2 linked regions of the Rubrivivax gelatinosus IL144 genome follow. Each later gene encodes a partner of the first gene's protein in a complex. Links are inferred from orthologs where the notes say so. Each region holds a gene or a part of one and is shown in the gene's direction. Other genes may lie near its edges.

What was found. The genes of interacting proteins can lie anywhere in the genome.
Region 2: the proteins of ssb (region 1) and sbcB are in contact, whole or in part, in a crystal structure (PDB 3C94), measured with the Escherichia coli proteins. The link is inferred for Rubrivivax gelatinosus IL144 from one-to-one orthologs.

The regions. Positions count from the first base shown.
Region 1 is NC_017075.1:4,959,132-4,963,331, reverse strand. The notes cover bases 1-2,920. They hold ssb (single-stranded DNA-binding protein), read left to right. Parts: upstream 1-1,170; coding sequence 1,171-1,671; downstream 1,672-2,920. Other genes in these bases: RGE_RS22595 (efflux RND transporter periplasmic adaptor subunit), read left to right, coding at 2,825-2,920; RGE_RS22600 (hypothetical protein), read left to right, coding at 2,345-2,734; RGE_RS22605 (NUDIX hydrolase), read left to right, coding at 1,750-2,316; recQ (DNA helicase RecQ), read right to left, coding at 1-982. Also shown: more of RGE_RS22595, read left to right, coding at 2,921-3,883; RGE_RS22590 (efflux RND transporter permease subunit), read left to right, coding at 3,910-4,200. UniProt on the Escherichia coli protein: Plays an important role in DNA replication, recombination and repair. Binds to ssDNA and to an array of partner proteins to recruit them to their sites of action during DNA metabolism. Acts as a sliding platform that migrates on DNA via reptation.
Region 2 is NC_017075.1:1,259,287-1,262,835, forward strand. Bases 641-3,549 are described here. They hold sbcB (exodeoxyribonuclease I), read left to right. Parts: upstream 641-1,328; coding sequence 1,329-2,771; downstream 2,772-3,549. Other genes in these bases: RGE_RS05935 (DUF6781 family protein), read left to right, coding at 641-1,272; RGE_RS05945 (carboxylesterase/lipase family protein), read right to left, coding at 2,805-3,549. Also shown: RGE_RS05930 (Acg family FMN-binding oxidoreductase), read right to left, coding at 1-391; more of RGE_RS05935, read left to right, coding at 559-640. UniProt on the Escherichia coli protein: Degrades single-stranded DNA (ssDNA) in a highly processive manner.

The DNA.
Region 1 (4,200 bases):
AATAGGCCTCGATGTTCTTGGGCAGGTCCAGGTGGGCGACGAAACGCACGTCGGGCTTGTCGATGCCCATGCCGAAGGCGATCGTCGCGACCATCACCAGCGCGTCCTCGCGCAGGAAGCGGTCCTGGTGGCGGCGGCGCGTCTCGGCGTCCAGGCCGGCGTGATACGGTAGCGCCGGGATGCCTTCGGCGCTGAGCCAGGCGGCGGTGTCCTCGACCTTCTTGCGGCTCTGGCAGTAGACGATGCCGGCGTCGCCCTCGTGCTCGTCGCGCAGGAAACGCAGCAGCTGGCGCTTGGGCTCGTCCTTCTCGACGATCGTGTAGCGGATGTTCGGCCGGTCGAAGCTGGACACGAAGCGGCGCGCGTCCTCCAGCTTCAGCCGCGCGACGATGTCCTCGCGCGTGTGGGCGTCGGCGGTGGCCGTCAGCGCCATGCGCGGCACCTGCGGGAAACGCTCGTGCAGCGCCGACAGGCCGAGGTACTCCTCGCGGAAGTCGTGGCCCCACTGGCTGACGCAGTGCGCTTCGTCGATCGCGAACAGCGCCAGCCGATCGCGTTCGGCCAGCGACTCGAGCATCGCCAGGAAGCGCGGCGTCAGGATGCGTTCAGGCGCGGCGTAGAGCAGCACCAGGCGGCCGGCGAGCAGCTCGCGTTCGATGCGCCGGGCCTCGTCGCCGTCGAGCGTGCTGTTCAGGAAGGCGGCCGGCACGCCGACTTCGTCGAGCGCGCCGACCTGGTCGTGCATCAGCGCGATCAGCGGCGAGACGACGACGGTGACGCCCTGGCCGGCGCGGTGGCGCAGGATCGCCGGCACCTGGTAGCACAGGCTCTTGCCGCCGCCGGTGGGCATCAGCACCAGGGCGTCGCCGCCGGCGGCCACGTGTTCGACGATCTCGCGCTGGCGGCCGCGGAAGGCGGTGTAGCCGAACACCTCGTGCAGCACCTGCTGCGCGGGATCGGCCTCGACGGGGGCGGGACTCATGGAGGGGCCGGATGGTACGCGAGCCGTGCGGCCGGCCCGGCGCGCCCTCGGGAGGGGGAACCAGCCACCGTGCGGGGGGAGTGCCCCGCCAGGAGGGCCCGGCCGGTATCATCGGCGCCCAGTGCCGGCCTTCGCGCCGGCGTCCGTCCTTCCCTCTCGTCTTCGCCCACCCCAGGAGGGCATCCCCCATGGCCTCGGTCAACAAAGTCATCCTCGTCGGCAACCTCGGCCGCGACCCCGAAGTGCGCTACGCCCCCAGCGGCTCGGCGATCTGCAACGTCACCATCGCCACCAGCCGCCAGTGGAAGGACAAGACCAGCGGCGAGCGCCAGGAAGAGACCGAATGGCACCGCGTGGTCTTCTACGACCGCCTGGCCGAGATCGCCGGCGAGTACCTGAAGAAGGGCCGCCCGGTCTACGTCGAAGGCCGTCTGAAGACGCGCAAGTGGACCGACAAGGACGGCGTCGAGAAGTACACGACCGAAATCATCGCGATGGAAATGCAGCTGCTCGGCGGCCGTGAAGGCGGCGGCGGTGGCGGCGGCGACTACGGCGGTGGCGACGACATGGGCGCGCCGCCGGCCCGCCGCGCCCCGGCACCGCGCCCGCAGGCCCCCGCGCCGCGCGCGCCGGCGCCGCAGAAGTCGAGCACCGGCTTCGACGACATGGACGACGACATTCCGTTCTGAGCCTGTCGGCCGCTGGCCGTCACGGCCCGCCGCCTTCGGGTGCGCGGGCCGTTTCTTTTTCCGAGCCTTCTGTCCGTGATGCATGACCTGCCGCTGGCCGCCGTGCTGGCCGAGATCGCGCGGGCGCGTGCCGCCCGCCCCGACCTGGACTGGGCGGCCTTCGACCGCTGCGCGCCCGTCACCGCCGCCCACGGCCGGCGTTGGAGCTTTCCCTGGCACCTGACGGCCAGCGTCTTCGTCGTCGATGTCGACGGCCGGCGCACGCTGCTCGTCGAGCACCCGACGCTGGGCCGGCTGCTGCAGCCCGGCGGCCACCTCGAGCCCGGCGAGACGCTGCGCCAGGCCGCCGAACGCGAGCTGCGCGAGGAATGCGGCGACGCCGTCGCCGACGCCGCGGTGCTCGGCGACCTCGCCGTCGACGTCGACCTGCACGCCATCCCGCCGAACCCGCGCCGTGGCGAGCCCGGCCACCTGCATCTGGACTTCTGCTTTCTCGCGCGCCTGCCGGCCGAAGTGCAGTCCGGCGGCGAGCTGCCGACACGCTGGCTCGCGCTGGACGCCGAGCCGGTGCGCGGCCAGGCGCGGCTGGCGCGTATCGCCTCGCGTCTGTCTCTGGATCAATCCCCTGGATACCGTGGGGGGTAGATTGGGGCTCTCGCTCCAGGAGACGACGATGTCGACGATCCGCCATGCCTTCGTGTTCGCCGCTGCGGCCCTCGCCGCCGCGGCCGCTTTTGCCCAGACGCCGGCGCCTGCCGGTGCCGCCAGCGCGCCGGTCCAGGGGGCCGGCCCCGGCATGGGAGGCGGAATGGGTGGCGGCATGGGCCCGGGCGGCGGCCGCGGTGCCGCGCGCTGGGGCCAGGGCGTGACGCCCGGCTGGGCGCTGATGACGCCCGAGGAACGCACGGCGCACCAGACCAAGATGCGGTCGATGACGACAGGCGCCGACTGCCGCGCCTACGTCGAGCAGCACCACACCGAGATGGCCGCGCGCGCCAAGGAGCGCGGCGTCGCGGTGCCGGCGATGCCGCGCCGCGATCCCTGCGCCGGCCTGCCCGGCTGAGATCCCGCCGCCCGCGACATCCGGCACGCCGCCGGTCGGGTTCAGCTGCACCTGTTTGATACCCTGTGGGGTATCGGATAAGATGGCGGCATGAACCCGATCGTCCGCGCCGTCGTGCGCTCGTCCCTGCTGCCGGCGCTGCTCGCCGGCCTGGCCGCGTCGGCCGCGCCACCGGCGGTGCCGGTCGTCGTCGTCGGCCAGGCCGCCGCGGCCGGCGGTTTCGAGATCGACGCCAGCCTGCAGGCGCTGCGCCAGAGCACCGTCGCCGCCCAGGTCTCGGGCAACGTGCTGCAGCTCGCGGTGAAGGCCGGCGAGCGCGTCAAGGCCGGCCAGCTGATCGCGCGCATCGACGAACGCGACACCCAGGCCGGGCTGCTGCGCGGCGAAGCCGGCGTCGCCCAGGCCGACGCCGAGTGGCGCAACGCCTCGCTGCAGCTGCAGCGCACGCGCGAGCTGCGCAGCCAGGGTTTCGTCAGCCAGGCGGCGCTGGACACCGCAGAGACCCAGGCGCACGCCGCCCAGGCCGGCCTGGAGCAGGCGCGTGCCGCGCGCGCACAGGCGGCGCTGGCACGAGGTTTCACCGCCGTCGTCGCGCCGTTCGACGCCGTCGTGCAGGCCACGCATGTCGAAGCCGGCGACCTGGCCAGCGCCGGGCGTGCGATCGCCACCGTCTACGCGCCGGGCGCGCTGCGCGCCGTCGTGCAGTTGCCGGCTTCGCGTTCGGCGGCGGCGCGTGCGGCGGCCGGCGTCGAGATCGTGCTGCCCGACGGCCGACGTGTCGCGCCGGTCGCCAAGACCGAACTCCCGGCCACCGACGCCGTCTCGCAGACCGTCGAATGGCGGCTGGATCTGCCGCCGGCGGCGACCGCCGGCCTCGCGCCTGGCCAGAACGTGCGCGTGCGTTTCGCCGGCGTGCCCGGCGCCGCCGCACCCGCCGGCCGGCTGGCCGTGCCGGCGGCGGCGCTGCTGCGCCGTGGCGAGCTGAGCGCGGTCTACGTGCAGCGTGGCGAAGGCTTCGTGCTGCAGGCGGTGCGCGCCGGCGCGACGCTAGGCGACACGGTCGAGATCCTCGCCGGCCTGAAGGGCGGCGAACGTGTCGCCGCCGACGCCGTGCGTGCCGGCCTGGCCGGCGCGCTGGCTGCCAAGTGACGGAGCGCGCCGTGGCCGACAACGCTATGGGCATCGCCGGCCGTCTGGCGCGCGCCTTCCAGGCCAACGCACTCACGCCGCTGCTGGCGCTGGTCGCGCTGCTGCTGGGCCTGTTCGCGGTGCTGGTCACGCCGCGCGAGGAAGAGCCGCAGATCAACGTCACGATGGCCAACGTGCTGATCCCGTTCCCGGGCGCCTCGTCGGCCGACGTGCAGAACATGGTCGCGCGCCCGGCCGAGCAGGTGCTGGGCCGGATCGCCGGCATCGAGCACACCTTCTCGGTCTCGCGCCCGGGCCTGGCCGTGCTGACCGTGCAG
Region 2 (3,549 bases), 3.7 Mb from region 1 along the record:
TCGGCGCCAGCGCGACGCTGATGCGGCCGTCTGCGCCGACCTGGGGCTCGGCCATCAGCCCGTGGGCCAGCGCCGCCTGCACCAGGTTCTCGGTGGCGCAGCCCAGCGAGACGAGGAGGTGGTGGTCGTCGGGGTCGACGGCGGGGCAGCGCCGCGTGGTGTCGGGCTCGATGCGGATCTGCTCGCGGCCGAGCACGAAGCGCCAGCACTGCGTGTTGTGGCTGGACGGCGCCAGCGTCGCCGCCTGCACCAGCGCGCGCAGCCGCTCGCGGCCGTCGACGCTGCCGGGCAGCACCAGGCGGCGCTGCAGCCGCGCCGTCGCCTGCTGCACGGCGCTCTCGTCGCAGCCGGCGAGCGTGGCGCCGCCGGCCAGCAGGGCGCCGTACGCCATCACGCGTCGACGACTTGGCATCGCATCCTCCCCGAAGCGGTCCCGGTGATCACCTTAGGGCGCGCCCTCGGCCCGGCGATTGAGCCGCATCAGCGCCCGCGTGTCGCCCCGTCTTGTCGCTGCCCGTGGGCGGTGCCAGCATCGGCGCTCCACCACAGGAGCAGACGATGGCCAAGCCGATGTTCGATGCCGAGGCGCTGATCGCGATGTTCGAGACCGCCACCGCCCAGCAGGGCGCGCAGCTGCGTCAGGCGGTGACGCAGACCGCGCTCGGGGCGCTGCAGGGCCGCGAGCTGACGCTGAAGAACCTGCGCGCGACGATCAAGGCCGTCGGCGACGCCGCCAGCCTGGGCGTGGCGCGCAATGCGGTTGCCGGCGTCGACCCGACGGCGCTGCTCGACAGCGCCGTCGCCGGGCTGGACGCCGCGGTGCTGAAGGCCGTCGAGGCCAACCGCGTCGCGCTGCAGCGCCTGGTGCAGCAGGGCGCCGACCTGCGCGAGAAGCATCTGCAGAAGGCGCTGGACGACCTCGACAAGATGGAGGACACGCTGTTCGCGGCGCTGAAGAAGAGCGCCGCCGGCAGCGGCAGCAGTGTCGCGGCGGCCTGGGGCCCGGTGCTCGAACGGCTGCAGGCCGGCGGCACGCTGTCGGGCGTGCAGGCCTCGCTGACCGCCGAGCAGGTGGCCGAGCAGATGCAGGCGGCGATGCGCACGACGCGCCACGCCTCGGTGCGCGCCGCGCAGGCGCTGGCCGACAGCTACACGGCGATGGTCAGCGGCGTGCTGATGGGCCTGGCCGAGGCGCTGCAGTCGGCGCCTGCGGCGGCCGCAGCCGCCGAAGCCCCGGCGCGCAAGACCGCGGCGCGCAAGCGCACGGCCTGACCGGCCGTCGGGGCGCCGTGGGCGCCCCGGCGCAGACGATGCGCTATCGTCCCGCGATGGCTGAGACCACCTTCTTCTGGCACGACTACGAGACCTTCGGCCGCGTGCCGCGGCGCGACCGGCCGGCGCAGTTCGCCGGCATCCGCACCGACGCCGAACTCAACGAGATCGGCGCCCCGGCGATGTGGTTCTGCCAGCCGCCGACCGACGCGCTGCCCGACCCCGAGAGCTGCCTGCTGACCGGCATCCTGCCGCAGCAGGCGCTGGCCGAAGGCGTCGCCGAGCGCGAGTTCGCCTCTCGCATCGAGGCCGCGCTGGCCGCGCCCGGCACGATCGGCGTCGGCTACAACAGCATCCGCTTCGACGACGAGGTCACGCGCTTTCTCTTCTGGCGCAACCTGATCGACCCCTACGCGCGCGAATGGCAGAACGGCTGCGGCCGCTGGGACCTGCTGGACGTCGTGCGCTGCTGCTGGGCGTTGCGCCCCGAGGGCATCGAGTGGCCCAAGCACGAGGACGGCCGGCCTTCGTTCAAGCTCGAGCACCTGACGGCGGCCAACGGCCTGGCGCATGAGGCCGCGCACGATGCGCTGTCCGACGTGCGCGCGACGATCGCGCTGGCGCGGCTGATCCGCCAGCGCCAGCCGCGGCTCTGGGACTTCTGCCTGAAGTTGCGCCACAAGGACGCGGTGCGCGCCGAGATCGGCGTCGGCCGGCCGTTCCTGCACCTGTCGGGCATGTACGGCGTCGAGAACGGCTGCATGGCCATCGTCTGGCCGCTGGCGCCGCACCCGACGAACCGCAACGAGCTGATCGTCTGGGACCTGGCGCAGGACCCGGCCGAACTCGCGTCGCTCGACGCCGAGACCGTGCGCCGGCGCCTGTACACCAAGACCGAGGAACTGGCCGCCGCCGGCGAGACCCGGCTGCCGATCAAGACCATCCACCTGAACAAGTCGCCGGTCGTCATCGGCAACCTGAAGACGCTGGGCCCGGCGCGCGAGCGCTGGGGCCTGGACCTCGAGCGCGCGCTGGTGCACGCCGAACGCGCCGCCGCGCTGGGCCGCACGCTGGAGCCGCTGTGGAGCCTGGTCTTCGCCAAGCCGGCGGCCGGCGCCCCGGTCGATGTCGACGAAGACCTGTACGGCGGTTTCCTCGGCGACGAGGACCGGCGCCAGCTGCAGCGCCTGCGCGGCCTGGACGGCGCGGCGCTGGCCTCGCGCCGCCCGGCTTTCGACGACCCGCGGCTGGACGAGCTGCTGTTCCGCTACCGCGCGCGCAACTTCGCCGACACGCTGGACGCCGAAGAGCGCGAGCGCTGGGCGGCGCACCGCCACGCACGCCTGATCGACGGCGCCGGCGGCGCGCTGACGCTGCAGGCGTATGCCGAGCGCATCGACGAACTCGCCGAAGCGGCGGCCGAGCGCGACGACGAACGCGCGCAATCGCTGCTCGAAGCGCTTGTCGACTGGGCCGAGCAGCTCGCGCCGCAGGACTAACGGACGCCGCGGTCTTGGTGGCGTCTGTTCGCGTCAGAATGGCAGGTCGCGCCCCAGCGTCGCGCTGTAGTAGCGGTCCCAGAACGCCAACTGGCTCTGGAACGGCACCGTCGTCGGTGCAATGCGGTCGCCGATCTCCATGGTCTGGCTCGTGGGCCCGGTAAAGCGCGGCCATGTCGGCAGCCCCTTGCCATTGGGATCCCCGCTGCGTGCGAAGTTGATCAGGTAGCTCGACGCGGTGCTGGCGATCTTCCGGTCGACGTCGGTGTAGTCACGTGCCGGCGCGCTGACATCCAGGTTGTCGTAGAAGTAGACCTGCTCCAGCGTGTGGTGCGCGCCGAACTTGTAGGCCGGCGACAACCCAGTGAAGCTTTGATCGGAGAAGTACGAGGGGCGCCGTGTGAAGAAGTACAGATACGTCGGTGCTTGCGCCAGTGCCGCGTGCGCGCGTGCCAGCGTCCAGACGTTCCAGGCGAACGTGCCGTCGCGCATCGGCTCGTAGGCCATGGCCTGAACGTCGTCGTCGCTGCTCGCCGGATAAGCAGCCTTGAAGTCTTCGGCGAAGCTGCCGTAAGTCGCCGCCACCTTGCTGGTGTAGCCGGCCAGCGTGGTCGCGAACGCCGGATACGGTGTGCCTTCGTCGGCGTTCCAGCCGGCCAGCAGAGGCACCGCGTTGACTCGGCCGGCCTTGATCAGCAAGTCCAGTTGGTCAGGCAGCACGGCCCCGTCGACGATGGGCTGGGAGATGGCGCCGCTGCCGGCCATGATCTCGGTTGCA